2 regions of the Stenotrophomonas sp. YJH_SMC_36 genome follow, and region 2 is predicted to be linked to the other one. Evidence: predicted binding sites of a transcription regulator. Region 2 holds the regulator's gene; the other holds the start of a gene.
The links. Region 2 encodes FliA, which starts transcription of late flagellar genes. Its sites were predicted from a motif close to TAAAGTTTNNCNNNCNNNGGCCGATAA; they were not measured.

Region 1 (7,513 bases), on a different contig from region 2:
GCAGGGCGCCAGGTGAAGGTGACGGAGACGAGCACCATCGCAGCAAATCCCAGTCAGGTCATGAACGTGGTGCTCATGCCACGACACTCCGTGTCCAGCCGTAGGTGGCTTGGGCGGATCATGTCATGGATCTGGAACGGGAGGCGGTGCAGGCCATCCACGCATGGCGTGGATCTACTTCAGGGCATCTCCATCCAACCCCAGGTCCCAGGCCATGCTCAGCAGTTCGCCGGCGGTACCGGGCGAGGGCGGGCGCGCATCGGCGAGCTGCTGCAGCTCGCGGATCTCCTCATGCGCGACCTTTTCCAGCTGCTGCAGCTGTTCTCGCACGCTGGCGTTGCGCGGGCGTTCGATGTCGGTGAGGGAGGAGGGCGGGGCGCTGATCAGGGCCATGGGGCGCGTACAGGATGCATTCGGCGGTGGATCACAGGCAAAGGCCCCGGTCGAGCCGGGGCCTTGCAGACTGCCGGAGAGGGCAGCGGACACGCGTCTCAGAACAGTTCGACGGTACCGGCGCCCATGTTCTGCTGGGCGACCGGCTTGTGCGGCGGGCGCTCCCATTCGTTGCGCAGTTCGCGCAGACGGTTGCCGGTGCGCTGCAGCGCGCTGGCGATCTCTTCGTCGAAGACGCCGCCATTGCGGTGCAGCAGTTCCTGCAGGGCCACCGCTTCGCGGTTGATCGCGGTCAGTCGGTCGAGGTGGGTATGCACGCCACCCAGCGCCTGCGTGGCGATATCTTCGAACTGCAGCGCGCGCACGGCCTCGGCGACGCTGCCGTCGATGGCACGCGCACACTCGGACACCTCTCGCATGCCTTCGCCCAGCGAAGCATTGATCTGTGCCACGTTGTCCAGCATGGCTGCTGCTTCCTGGCGTGCTTCGCGGGAGCGGTCCATGTCGCGCGAAGCCATGTGCGAGACCGTCTCGCGGACCTTGGCGATGGCGTCCTTGGAGCTGTGCGCCAGCTTTCGGATCTGTTCGTTGAAGGTGGTCGAGCGCTCGGACAGGTTGCGCACTTCGTCGGCGACCACCGCGAAGCCGCGGCCGGCCTCGCCGGCACGGGCCGCTTCGATGGCGGCATTCAGCGCCAGCAGGTTGGTCTGGTCGGCAATCGACTTGACGTCTTCCAGCAGGGCGAAGATGCCGTCCAGGTGCTGCGCCATCTGGTCGATGTGCTGCACGGTGGTAGAGCTCTGGCCGCTGACCTGTTCCAGCGCTTCCACCAGCTGCTCCATGCGATGGCTGGCATGCTGGGCGAACCGCGCAACGTCGAGGCCCGCACTGCCTTCATCGCCGGCACGGTCGACGATGCGCGACAGCGCCTGGCTCTGCTGGCGCGACTTGCGGTTCATTGCATCGAAGCTGCCGCCCAGGCTCGATACCGCCTGCCGGATCAGGTCGCGGGCGCGTTCCACTTCACCACGCGAACCGTCGATTTCGTTGCCGACGAAGCTGCGCAGCTCGGTCAGCAGCTGGTCCTGCTCACGCAGGACGCGGGCCTGTTCCGGTGAGCGGTGCGCCTGGGCGCGCGCGGTCCACCACGCAAAGCCCAGCCAGCTCAGCGTCATCGTGGTCAGGATCGCCCAGCGCAGGGCGGCCGGCCATTCGAAACCGATGGCGAAGGGGAGCAGCAGGGTCAGGGCCAGGGGGGCGGCCAGACGAATGAAAATGCGTGAGTACATGGACGTTCTCGGGAGGTGCACGGAGGATGTATCGGCCGTGTGCCCCTTCTCTTTAACGTCGATGCGCTTTCTGAATGCGTCGGATTTCCGGCGCCGGACGCTCGCCGGGCATGGGCCGGCGCTACCCCGGCAGCGCTGCGCGACGGTCAGGCGATGCGGTAGCGCCGGGCCATGCCCGGCGGATGCAACGATCAGGCCAGCAGGCGGTCCACGGCCTCGACCATCGCCTTGCGGCCAAACAGGAAGTCCCAGTAGCTGCCGCCCACCTGCCGCCACAGCACCGCAGCGCGGACGGCGGCCAGCAGCAGGGCACGGATCTCGGAGACCACACCGGCCTGGCCCAGGTAATGCGGGTTGCCCTGCACCATCACCCGCGGCTTGAGATGGCTGATGGTGTCCGCATAGACGCCGCCGAGGCTGGCCAGCACATCCGGGTGACCGCTGTCGCCCAGTTCGGCGGCCTTGCGCTGCGCCTGCTCGATGCCCGCGGCAACCTTGTTGACGGTTGCGCGGTCCTGCACGAAGCGGCGCTCCAGCTGCAGCACCGACAATGCCAGCTTGGGCAGGATCGGATCCTGGCCCTGGTTGCGGAAGTAGTTGTGCAGCAGGCGCAGGCCCGACTTCAGCGCGTGGCGGTCGCCGAACACCTCCTGCGGAGAGGACGCGTCGACGCGGAACACGCTGTCCACCGCGGTACGTACAGCGGCGGCGTCGGAATGGCCGGTATCGGCGATGCGGCGCACCTGCTGCAGGGCCTGGGCAATGCCGGCCAGGGCCAGGACGCGGTCGTCGACAGTGAAACTCATGCAGCGATTACCTCAAAAGGAGAAGGGGTGGTGCGCAGGCGCTGTTCCAGCGGCGCATCGGTGGCGGCGATCACCGCACCGCCCAGGCAGATCTCGCCGTCATACAGCACCAGCGACTGGCCGGGCGTGACGGCCCGCTGCGGGCGGGCAAAGGTGACCAGCACGCTGCCATCGTCCAGCACATCGACCGTACACGGCTCGTCGGGCTGGCGGTAGCGGGTCTGGGCAGTGCATTCGAAACGCCGGGCCGGTGGTGCGCCGGCGATCCAGTGCGCGGTTTCCGAACGCAGGCGTTCGGAGAGCATCCACGGGCTGTCGCGGTCCTGATCGACATACAGCACGTTGCTGGCCACGTCCTTGCCGACCACGTACCACGGCGCGGCCGGGCGGCCACGCACGCCGCCGATGTTCAGGCCCTCGCGCTGGCCGAGCGTGAAATAGAACACGCCCGGATGCTCGGCAATCACGCTGCCGTCGGCCGGGTCGAGGATCTGTCCCGGCCGGGCCGGCAGGTAGCGGCCCAGGAACTCGCGGAAGTCGCGCTCGCCGATGAAGCAGATGCCGGTGGAGTCCTTCTTGGCATGGGTCGGCAGGCTGACGTCACGGGCGATCCGGCGCAGGTCGCTCTTTTCCAGGTCGCCGATCGGGAACAGGGTGGCGGCCAGCTGCTCCTGCCCCAGCTGGTGCAGGAAATAGCTCTGGTCCTTGGAGCGGTCGGCGCCGCGCAGCAGCAGCCACTGGTGGCCGCGCTGGGTCACCCGCGCGTAATGGCCGGTGGCGATGCGCTCGGCGCCCAGTTCACGCGCCGCGTCCAGGAAGTGCTTGAACTTCACTTCGCGGTTGCACAGCACGTCCGGATTGGGGGTGCGGCCGGCGGCGTACTCGGCCAGGAAATGCTCGAACACGCCTTGCCAGTACTCGCTGGAGAAGTCGCGGAAATGGAAGGGAATGCCCAGCAGGCCGCAGACCGCCACCGCATCGCGGCGATCATCCTCGGCGCGGCAGTCGCCGCTGCCGTCGTCGGCCCAGTTCTGCATGAACAGGCCGGCCACGGCCTCGCCCTGCTGCACCAGCCGCCAGGCGGCGACCGACGAATCGACGCCACCGGAAACGCCCACCATCACGCGCGGGGTGCTCATGCGACCTCCCGGACCAGCGAAAGCGGGTGGCGCTGGCCACCCAGATAGTCCGCCACGACCTGCCATACCAGCGGGCTGCGCTGGCGCTGCCCGGCGGCCTGCAGCTCGGCCGGGGTCATCCACAGCGCGCGGTCGATGCCGGTGTCGAGCGGCTGCGCCGGATCATGCGAGACCGGGCGCGCCGCGTAGCAGAAGCGAAGGAACGTCGTACCGTCGCCCGCCGTCCACTGGTAACAGCCGATGAAGTCGGTCAGCTGAACCGTCCAGCCGGTCTCCTCGCGGGTCTCGCGCAGCGCCGCCTCGGCCAGGCTCTCGCCGGGTTCGAGGTGCCCGGCAGGCTGGTTGAGCACGGCGCGGCCATCGATGGTCTCCTCGACCAGCAGCACGCGGCCACCGTCGACCACGACGGTGGCGACGGTGGCGTGCGGTGCCCAGCGCGGGTCCGGCGTGGCATTCACCTCAGAGATCGTCCTTCTTGGTCAGTTCCAGTTCCATCGCGTCGGCGGTGCGGATCGCGGCATCGATGGCGTCGCTGAGCTGGTCGGCGGTGGCATCGGCGTCGATCTTCACCACGAACATCGCGGTCGCCTCCTGTTTCACCCAGCCGCCCATCTTGGCGTCCTGCGAGTCCTCCAGCAGGCGGTTGGCGACCGCGACCGGGAACTGCTTGGTCTTGGACGTGTAGCCTGGCGACCAGATCTCACGGATGTTGTGGCTGCCGAAGTCTTCCACCGCCGAGCGCACGTACACCATCTGGGTGCGGTCGCCCTCGACGTCGAACACCAGGCGGTAGTCGCCATCCTCGTCGACCTCGTAGTTGTAGCCCAGCTTGTCCAGCTGGCGACCGACGGCAGCGTCGGCATCGGCTGCGCTCGCCGGACCGGCACAGGCCAGGGCGATCAACAGGGCAGGCAGAAGGGTCCTTTTCATGAAAATCCTGTGAAACCGGGGTGGGAAGGACAATTGTGACGGCGGCCGTCCGTGCCGTCCATTCCGGGAGGGCCGACGCGGGCGCGCGGCAACCTCTATAATGACCGGATGCCCCGCGAGTCTTCCCCCGATTCCCACCACGAGCACGGCATCGCCGTGGAGCCCGCGCGCCCGGAAGTGGCGCCGCCGCCGTTCTACCAGGTCATGCTGCTCAACGACGACTACACCCCGATGGATTTCGTGGTGGACGTGCTGCAGCAGTTCTTCAACATGGACCTGGACAAGGCGACGCAGGTGATGCTGCATGTCCATACCCGCGGTCGCGGCGTCTGTGGCGTGTTCACCCGCGAAGTGGCCGAGACCAAGGTCGGCCAGGTCAACGAGTATTCACGGATGAACCAGCATCCGCTGCTGTGCACGATGGAAAAGGCCTGACCGGCTTTTGGTGCGGGCCTAACTGCGCCTGGCGCGGCGTGCCCACCAAGGTGGGCACCTACCAGGGCGGAAGCCTGTAGAGCCGAGCCCGCGCTCGGCTGCTGTTCGCCCAGGCATCCAGATTTCAGCCAGAAGCAGCCGAGCCCATGCTCGGCTACAGCGGGATCACCCCTCCGCCAGCGCCTCCAGTGCCATCGCCGCGACTGTCTCGTCGATATCGGCCGGGTCGCCATCATTGCGGAACCATACGGCCGACAGCCCGGCGCTGGCAGCGATCCAGCGCAGCAGGCGCGTGCGATCCAGGTCCGCCAGGGCGCTGACCTCGGTCACCCGGGCCGCAAAGCGCTCCGGCCGGGTCGCGACGTGGATGCCGGGACCGCACAGGTCGGGATTGCTGAACAGCGTGGTGTAGTCGAACGCGCGATCACCGATCAGCCGTTTCGGGTCGATCGCCAGCCAGCCGCGCGTGCCGAAGTCGAGCACGTTGTCGTGGTGCAGGTCACCGTGCAGCGGCCGGACCTCCTGTTCGTCCTCCAGCAGCGCGACCGCCAGCGATCTGCACTGTTCCAGCAGTGGCGGCAGCGCGGCCCTTGGCTGCAGCAGGTCGGCGAACCATGTAGGCAGGCAGACCAGCTCCGCTGGCGGTGCGCTCCGTGGCCGGTGCAGACGCTGCAGGACCTGGCACAGGATCGTGGTACAGCTGCTGTCATCGCCGGCGATCGAGCGCTCCCGCAGCGATTGGCCGCCGGCGCGCTCGATCAGGATGGCCGGCCCCTCGTGCGCCAGCAGGCGCGCGGCACCGTCGCCGTCCCACCAGCGCAGCAGGCGATGGCTGTTCTGTTCTTCGGTTTCACTGCTGATCTTCAGCATTGCCGGCAGGTCGTCGGCGGTCAGTACCGGCCAGAGCCGGGCGTGCGGGGTACGGATGGCGGGACCATCACGTCGCAATCGCCAGCGGCTCAGGTAGGGTTCGCTCATGGGTGGGCTGTCCGGGAGTGAATGAAGATCAAGCAATCCGCACTGCTAACGCCATCTGAACGCAGCAATCCGCTAGGGTGATGGAAATCGCGTAGTCAGGCCGCATATTGTCCCCATCTGCCGCCGGAGTAATCCATGTTCAGCAAAGACCTCGAACACACCATCGGCCAGTGCTACAAGCGCGCCCGTGAGGCCCGGCATGAGTTCATGACGGTCGAACACCTGCTGCTGGCACTGCTCGACAACCCGTCCGCCCAGGCCGTACTGAAGGCCTGTGGTGCCGATGCCGACCGCCTGCGCCAGGAGCTGGAGCAGGCCATCGAGGCCTCCGTGTCCCGCCTGGCGGAAGACGATGGCCGCGACACCCAGCCGACGCTGGGCTTCCAGCGCGTGCTGCAGCGGGCCGTGTACCACGTGCAGTCCTCGGGCAAGAAGGAGGTCACCGGCGCCAATGTGCTGGTCGCCATCTTCGGCGAGAAGGACTCCCATGCCGTCTACTACCTCAACCAGCAGGACGTGACCCGCCTGGACGTGGTCAATTACCTGTCCCATGGCATCGCCAAGCTGGGCGAGGAGGGCGAACAGCCTTCCTCCGAAGGCGAGAGCCGGGCCGAGGGCGGGGAGGGCGAGCCGAAGGGGGATGCCCTGACCGAGTTCGCCAGCAACCTCAACGAGCAGGCCCGGGCCGGACGCATCGACCCGCTGGTCGGGCGTGCCGACGAGATCGAGCGGACCATCCAGGTCCTGTGCCGCCGTCGCAAGAACAACCCGCTCTACGTGGGCGAGGCCGGCGTCGGCAAGACCGCGATCGCCGAAGGCCTGGCCCGGCGCATCGTCGAGGGCTCGGTGCCGGAGGTGCTGGCCGATGCCGTCATCTATTCGCTCGACCTGGGCGCACTGGTGGCCGGCACCAAGTACCGTGGCGACTTCGAGAAGCGCCTGAAGAGCGTGCTGACGGCCCTGAAGAAGGTGCCCAATGCCGTGCTGTTCATCGACGAGATCCACACCATCATCGGTGCGGGTTCGGCGTCGGGCGGCACCATGGATGCGTCCAACCTGATCAAGCCGGCGCTGGCGTCGGGCGAGCTGCGCTGCATCGGCTCGACCACGTTCCAGGAGTACCGCGGCATCTTCGAGAAGGATCGTGCCCTGGCGCGCCGCTTCCAGAAGATCGACATCGTCGAGCCGACCGTGGGTGAGACCTACGAGATCCTGCAGGGCCTGAAGGGCAAGTACGAAGCCCACCACGGCGTGACGTACTCCGACGAGGCGCTGCAGGCCGCGGTGGACCTGTCGGTCAAGCATATCGGTGACCGCCTGCTGCCGGACAAGGCCATCGACGTGATCGACGAGGCAGGTGCGCGCCAGCGGCTGCTGCCGGAGGACCAGCGCAAGGAACTGATCGACGTGGAGGAGGTGGAGGCCATCATTGCCAAGATGGCGCGCATCCCGACCAAGCAGGTCAGCGCCACCGACAAGGATGTGCTGCAGCACCTGGAGCGCAACCTGAAGATGGTGATCTTCGGCCAGGACCCGGCCATCG
Region 2 (7,513 bases):
TGGCCGGCATGCGCCAGGTCATCGAGCGCGAGATGAACCGCTTCACCGACGAGCGCCTGCGCGGCTGCCCGGTGCGGGCGACCGCCCTGGACCTGATGGACGAGTACGGATTCGATGCCGGGCTGGCCCGCGATGTGGCCATGCAGATACCGCTGGATACCGAAGCCCACCGGGGCCGCGGGCTGATGCTGGGCCTGATCTCGCGCAGGCTGCCGATCGCGCCGGTCGATCCGCTGGAAGAAGGCGGCGTGATCGCTCTGGTCGGTCCGACCGGGGCCGGCAAGACCACCACCATCGCCAAGCTCGCCTCGCGCTTCGCCGAGAAGCACGCGCCGCGCGATGTGGCCCTGGTCACCACCGACACGCTGCGCATCGGTGCCCGCGAGCAGCTGTACGGCTATGGCCGCCAGCTCGGCATCGCGGTACATGAAGCCAACAGCGGTACCGACCTGGACCAGCTGCTGGAGCGGCTGAAGGACTACAAGCTGGTGCTGATCGATACCGCTGGCCTGGGCCCGCGTGACCGCGCCCTGGCCGCGCAGCTGCAGTGGCTGCGTGCCGCCCGCCAGGTCCGCACCCTGCTGGTGCTGCCGGCCAATACCAGCTTTGGCGACATGGACGAGGTGGTGCGCCGCTTCGGCGCGGCCAACCTGCAGGGCCTGGTGCTGAGCAAGCTGGATGAGACCGGCCGCTTCGGCAACGCCCTGTCAGTGGCGGTAGACCACGCGCTGCCGATCACCTGGGTGACCGATGGCCAGGACGTTCCGGACGACCTGCACCGGGCCAGCGCGGCCAATCTTGTACTTCGCCTTGAAGATTTGCGCCGAGCGGCCGATATGCCCTGCAACCCGGAGTTGAACCATGCCGTCGCGTGAGTACGCCAAGCTGACCAAGACCTTCCCGCTGTCGGCCACCCGCAGCGAGCCGCTCGGCCCTGTGCGCACCATCGCCGTGACCGGCGGCAAGGGCGGCGTCGGCAAGACCAACGTCTCGGCCAACCTGGCCGTGGCGCTGGCCGGCATGGGCAAGCGCACGCTGCTGCTCGACGCCGACCTGGGCCTGGCCAACATCGACGTGATCCTGGGCCTGAATCCCACCCACACCCTGGCGGATCTGGTCGCCGGCCGCTGCTCGCTGGAAGACGTGATCGTCGAAGGTCCGAACGGCGTGCTGGTGGTGCCGGCCGCGTCCGGTCGGCGGCACATGGCCGAGCTGGCCCCGGCCGAGCACATCGGCCTGGTGAACGTGTTCTCCGAACTGGAACGCGAGCTGGACATCATGGTGGTGGACACCGCCGCCGGCATCACCGACGGCGTGCTGACCTTCTGCCAGGCCGCACAGGACACGGTTGTCGTGGTCTGCGACGAACCGGCCTCGATCACAGACGCCTACGCACTGATCAAGGTGCTGTCGCGCGAGCGCGGCGTGGACCGCATCCAGGTGGTGGCCAACATGGTGCGCGACCCCAACGAGGGCCGCGTGCTGTATGAAAAGCTGACCCGGGTCTGCGAGAAGTTCCTTGCCGATGTCTCGCTGAACTACCTGGGCTGCGTGCCGCAGGATGACTGGCTGCGCCTGTCGGTGCAGCGCCAGCAGCCGGTGGTGAAGGCCTATCCATCCAGCCCGGCGGCGCTGGCGATCACCGAGATCGCCCGTCGCACCGCCCGCTGGCAGGCCCCCACCGAGCCACGCGGTGGCGTTGAATTCTTCCTCGAGCGCATCCTCAAGCAACGCGGGGTGGCAGCATGAAAGGCGCGGCCCAGTACAGGGAAGTCCAGCGCTCGGCGGCGACCGAGGTCATCGCCCAGCACTCGGACCTGGTGCGGCGCATCGCCCATCACCTGGCCGCACGCCTGCCGGCCAGCGTCGAAGTGGACGACCTGATCCAGGCCGGCATGATGGGCCTGATCGAAGCCTCGCGCAGCTACGACGCCGACCAGGGTGCCTCGTTCGAGACCTATGCCTCGATCCGCATCCGCGGCTCGATGATCGACGAGATCCGCCGTGGCGACTGGGTACCGCGCTCGGTGCATCGGCGCGCCCGCGATGCGGCCGCCACCATCCGCCGCCTGGAGCAGACCACGGGCCGTGCAGCCAGTGCCACCGAGGTGGCGGCGGCCATGGACATGCCACTGCCCGAGTACCTGCGGCTGATGGAGGACGCCTCGCGCGGCCAGGTGCTGAGCCTGGAATCGCGCATCGAAGACCAGGGCGAACTGGACACCGTCGCCCAGGGCGGACCCACACCGCAGCAGGTCCTGGAACGTGGCGAATTCGGCCGCGAACTGGGCAAGGCCATCGGCCATCTGCCCGAACGCGAACAGCTGGTGCTCTCGCTGTACTACGAGCAGGAGCTGAACCTGAAGGAGATCGGCGCGGTGCTCGGCGTGAGCGAATCGCGCGTCTGCCAGATCCACGGCCAGGCCGTGCTGCGCCTGCGCGGCCGGCTGAAGATCTTCGAGGCCGCGGATGCCGGGCTTGAAGAATGAACATGCCCGCGGCGGCCACGGCCACCGCGGGCGACTGAACAACAAAGGAACTCCGCTTTGAACAAGAACATGCGCATCCTGATCGTCGACGACTTCTCGACCATGCGCCGCATCGTCAAGAATCTGCTGGGCGATCTGGGCTTCACCAACACCGCCGAAGCCGAGGACGGGCATGCCGCACTGTCGATGCTGCAGAGCCAGCCGTTCGACTTCGTGGTCACCGACTGGAACATGCCGGTGATGACCGGCATCGAACTGCTCAAGGCGATCCGCGCCGATGCCAAGCTCAAGACCCTGCCGGTGCTGATGGTCACCGCCGAGGCCAAGCGCGAGCAGATCATCGAAGCGGCGCAGAGCGGCGTGAACGGCTACATCATCAAGCCGTTCACCGCGCAGACGCTGGAAGAGAAACTGGGCAAGATCTTCGAACGCCTGGCGGCCAGCGCCTGATGGACGCCACGGTCGACAAGAACGCCCTCGTCCTGCGCCTGCAGGAAGCCCTCGACGCGCTCGAATCCGGCGACGAGAGCGCCTGGCGCCAGCGCATCGACGCCCTGGTGGCCGCACGCACGCAGCCGATGATGAGCGGCCTGTCACGGCTGGCCCGCGAACTGGGCCAGGCCCTGGGCGAACTGCCGACCGTCCCCAGCGAGGCGGGCGAGCTGGACGACGCCTGCGCGCGCCTGGACCATGTGGTGGCGATGACCGAACAGGCCACGCACCGCACCCTGGACCTGGCCGAAGAGTGCCGCAGCCTCACCGAACAGCTGCGCGCCGAAGGCCTGCAGCCGGGGCAGGATGCGCAGCTGGAACGCATCCGCCACAACCTGACCGAGATTGCCCTGACCCAGAGCTATCAGGACCTGACCGGACAGATCATCCGTCGCGTGGTCGGCATCGTCCGCCGCGTGCACGAAGGCTTTGGCGCGCTGGGCCTGCCACCGGAGCAGCATCGCACCGATCCGGCGCTGGCCGGACCGGCACTGAAGGGACTGGACCGCCACGCGGTCTCTCAGAACGACGCCGACGACCTGTTGTCGGACCTGGGACTGTAAGCATGAGCGCGGTATCCGACGACATCACCGCCGATTTCATCATCGAGGCACAGGAAATCCTGGATCGCCTCGGCGAACAGCTGGTGTCGCTGGAACAGGCGCCGCAGGACGCCGACCAGCTCAACGCCGTGTTCCGTGGCTATCACACGCTCAAGGGCGGCGCCGGCTTCCTCGGCATCACCGCCATGGTCGAGCTGTGCCATGCCGCCGAAGAGGCACTGGGCGCCGCCCGCGCTGGCCAGGCGGTGCTGCAGCCGCATCACTTCGATGCCGCACAGCAGTCTCTGGACTACCTGCAATCGATGCTGGATGCCGTGTCTTCCGGCAACGAACCCGGCTATGCCCCGCCGGACCTGATCGCCCAGTTCGACGTGCACGGCACTGCTGCGCCGGCTGCTGTCGCCCCCACAGCAGCCGCGCCCGCTGCCGGTGACCTGATCACCGACGACGAGTTCGAGGCCCTGCTCGATCAGCTGCACGGCAGCAACGCCCCCACCGCAGTGGCGACGCCGGTCAAGGCCGACGATGGCCTGATCAGCGAGGATGAGTTCGAAGCCCTGCTGGACCAGCTGCACGGCGGCGCCGCCCCCGGCGCGAAACCCGTGGCTGCTCCGCCGGCGCCTGCGCCTGCACTGCCCGCACCGCGCCCCGCGGCCGCCGCTGCCAAGCCCGCGGCCAACAAGCCGGTGGCCGAGGCCGAGCACACCGTGCGCGTGGATACCAAGCGGCTGGATGCGATCGTCAACCTGATCGGCGAACTGGTGCTGTCGCGCAACCGGCTCAAGACCCTGCGTGCGCGCCTGCGCGACGAGGAACTGGACCGCGCCGTGTCGACCCTGGACATCGCCACCGCGCGCCTGCAGTCGGCAGTGATGCGCACGCGCATGCAACCGGTCGGCAAGGTGTTCTCGCGCTTCCCCAAGGTCGCCCGCGATGTTGCCCGCTCGCTGAAGAAGGAAGTGGACCTGGAGCTGGTCGGCGCCGAAACCGAGCTTGACCGCAACCTGGTCGAGGCCCTGGCCGACCCGCTGGTGCACCTGGTCCGCAACGCCATCGACCATGGTGTGGAGATGCCCGATCTGCGCGAAGCACAGGGCAAACCACGCATGGGCCACGTGCGTCTGTCGGCCCAGCAGGAAGGCGACTACGTCAGCATCGAGGTGCAGGACGATGGCGCCGGCATCGATCCGGAAAAACTGCGCGCGAAAGCACGCGAAAAGGGCTTGATCGACCCGGAGGCGGCGGCCCGGCTGAGCAGCGAGGAATGCCTGCACCTGGTGTTCCTGCCCGGCTTCTCCACCAAGCAGCAGGTGACCGACATCTCCGGCCGCGGCGTCGGCATGGATGTGGTGCAGTCGCGCATCCGCGAGCTCAGTGGGCAGATCCAGATCCAGTCGGAACTGGGTCGGGGCAGCCGCTTCCTGATCCGCGTGCCGCTGACCCTGGCGATCCTGCCAACCCTGCTGGTGCAGGCCGGCGAGGACGTCTATGCGCTGCCGCTGGCGCGCGTGATGGAAGTGCTGCATGCACCGCGCACCTCGCTGGGCTGGTTCGATGGCCGGGCGGTGCTGGATCGTCGCTCGCACACCCTGCCGCTGGTCGATCTGCGCCAGTGGCTGGATGTGACGCCGGCCGCCTCGGCGCTGCTCACCATCGTGGTGCTGCAGGCCGGCGAGGCGCGCTTCGGCCTGGTCGTGGACCAGGTCCGTGGGCGCGAGGAAGTGGTCATCAAGCCATTGCCGAAGGCCCTGCGCGGCCTGCGCGGCTACGCCGGTGCGACGCTGATCGGTGATGGCCGGATGGCCCTCATCCTCGACGTGGATGGCCTGCGATGACGCTCGCCGGGCCATGCCTGGCGAACCAGAAACTGTGACTACCGTCTGTACGCGATCGACCGGTGTCTCAAGTCCCATTCACACACGCCGATACCGGACCCATGGATAGACTCAGCCTCATCGGACTCTTTCTCGCCCTGGCCTCGCTGGTCGGCGGCAGCATCCTCAAGGGCGCCGGACTGGCGTCCCTGTGGTCGCCTGCGGCGTTCGTGATCGTCATCGTCGGCACCATCGCCGCGATCCTGCTGCACACCGCACCCGCCGTATTCAGGCATGCCTTCCGGATCGTGCGCTGGGTCGTGCGCCCGCCGCACAGCGATCGTCGCGAGCTGATCCAGCAGATCGTCGAGTGGAGCAACATCGCCCGCCGCCAGGGCCTGCTGGGCCTGGAAGCGCAGGTGGAAGCGCAGCAGGATCCGTTCCTGCGCAAAGGCCTGCAGCTGCTGGTCGACGGCGTCGAGCCCGAATCGATCCGGCACATGCTGGAGATCGAGCTGGGCAGCCAGGAACACCGTGACCAGGCCGCTGCCAAGGTCTTCGAGGGCATGGGCATCTATGCGCCGACGCTGGGCATCATCGGTGCGGTGCTGGGCCTGATCGCCGTCATGAAGAACCTGGCCGACCCCAGCAAGCTGGGGCATGGCATCGCCGCCGCCTTCACCGCCACCATCTACGGCATCGCGTCGGCCAACCTGCTGTTCCTGCCGATCGCCGCCAAGCTGAAGGGAGTGATCGCCCACAACAGCCGCGACCGCGAGATGGTCATCGAAGGCCTGATCTCGATCGCGCAGGGCGAGAACCCGCGCAACATCGAAACCAACCTGTCCGGCTTCCTGCACTGACATGGCCCGCCGCAGACACCACGAAGAGCACGCCAACCATGAAGCATGGGCGATCCCCTATGCCGATCTGATGACGCTGCTGCTGGCCTTCTTCGTGGTGATGTATGCGATCTCCTCGATCAACGAAGGCAAGTACCGGATCATGGCCGATGCGCTCACCGATGCCTTTGGTGGCGCGCCGCGCACCATCAATCCGGTGCAGGTCGGCAACAAGCAGGTGCAGGGGGGCGGCTGGGACAGTCCTTCGGTGATCAAGTCCGGCACCAAGATCGGCCCGTCCGCACCGGCACCCTCGCACGACCCTACCCTGCTGCCGGCCATGGCCTCGCAGATGCGCATGCCGGTCTCGGTGCACGACCAGCAGCAGATCGCCCGTGCCGAGCGCCAGCTCAGCAGCATCGCCGACCGGTTGACCGCCGCGCTGTCGCCGCTGATCGAGCGCGGCATGATCAGCGTGCGCCGCACCGAGCTGTGGATCGAAGTGGAGATCAACAGCGACATCCTGTTCCCGACCGGCTCGGCGGCGCTGGACGTGCACGCGCGCGGGACGCTGTCCAGCCTGGCCGGTGTGCTGCGCGACGTACCCAACAGCGTGCGGGTGGAAGGCCACACCGACAACGTGCCGATCGCCACCGCCACCTTCCCCTCCAACTGGGAACTGTCGGCCGCGCGGGCCGCCAGCGTGGTCCACCTGTTCGCCGACCAGGGCCTGCAGCCTTCGCGTCTGGCCATGGTCGGCTACGGCCAGTTCCGCCCGCGCGAGGACAACGACAGTGCGCAGGGTCGCAACCGCAACCGGAGGGTGATGGTCATCATCCTGGCCGACACCTCGCACTCGGTCGACCCGCTGGGCCAGCGCCTGAACGCCGCCAACGGCGCGGCCGACCCGTCCGCCGGGCCTGCGGCAACACCCGCCACAGTGCCCTCCCCGTCCCCCATCGCACCGGTGCAGTTGCCACCGGTGCCGGCTGGCAGCCGTGTCGGCGCCGCCGCTCCCCCGGCAATGAAGGAGTAAACCCATGCGCATCTGGGCAGTCGCCAACCAGAAGGGCGGAGTCGGCAAGACGACGACCACCCTGGCCCTCGGTCGCAACCTGGCCACGCAGGGCCATCGCGTGCTGCTGATCGATCTTGATCCCCACGCCTCGCTCAGCCGCGCCTTCGGCGTGCCGGTGGACCCGCCACCGACCGGCGTACTTGAGCTGTTCGGCGCACCTCCGGCCGAGCTGTCCAGCCTTTGCCACACCAGCAGCGTCAGCGGCCTGGACTACGTCTGTGCACAGCCGGCACTG

Region 1: AC5P76_RS10245 (methyl-accepting chemotaxis protein) is a predicted target of FliA. The motif match lies at 1,711-1,737, and genes of this name have one in related genera.

The regions. Positions count from the first base shown of each region.
Region 1 covers NZ_JCAFTD010000004.1:363,427-370,939, reverse strand. The annotation lists gene AC5P76_RS10255 (hypothetical protein) at 1-38, opposite strand, end outside; gene AC5P76_RS10250 (hypothetical protein) at 175-393, opposite strand; gene AC5P76_RS10245 (methyl-accepting chemotaxis protein) at 492-1,682, opposite strand; gene hflD (high frequency lysogenization protein HflD) at 1,874-2,488, opposite strand; gene mnmA (tRNA 2-thiouridine(34) synthase MnmA) at 2,485-3,627, opposite strand; gene AC5P76_RS10230 (NUDIX hydrolase) at 3,624-4,085, opposite strand; gene AC5P76_RS10225 (hypothetical protein) at 4,087-4,557, opposite strand; gene clpS (ATP-dependent Clp protease adapter ClpS) at 4,666-4,992, shown strand; gene AC5P76_RS10215 (APH(6) family putative aminoglycoside O-phosphotransferase) at 5,158-5,970, opposite strand; gene clpA (ATP-dependent Clp protease ATP-binding subunit ClpA) at 6,106-7,513, shown strand, end outside.
Region 2 covers NZ_JCAFTD010000012.1:27,811-35,323, forward strand. The annotation lists gene flhF (flagellar biosynthesis GTPase FlhF) at 1-875, shown strand, start outside; gene AC5P76_RS18435 (MinD/ParA family ATP-binding protein) at 862-1,749, shown strand; gene AC5P76_RS18440 (RNA polymerase sigma factor FliA) at 1,746-2,489, shown strand; gene cheY (chemotaxis response regulator CheY) at 2,547-2,939, shown strand; gene AC5P76_RS18450 (protein phosphatase CheZ) at 2,939-3,544, shown strand; gene AC5P76_RS18455 (chemotaxis protein CheA) at 3,547-5,379, shown strand; gene AC5P76_RS18460 (flagellar motor protein) at 5,481-6,221, shown strand; gene motD (flagellar motor protein MotD) at 6,223-7,236, shown strand; gene AC5P76_RS18470 (ParA family protein) at 7,241-7,513, shown strand, end outside.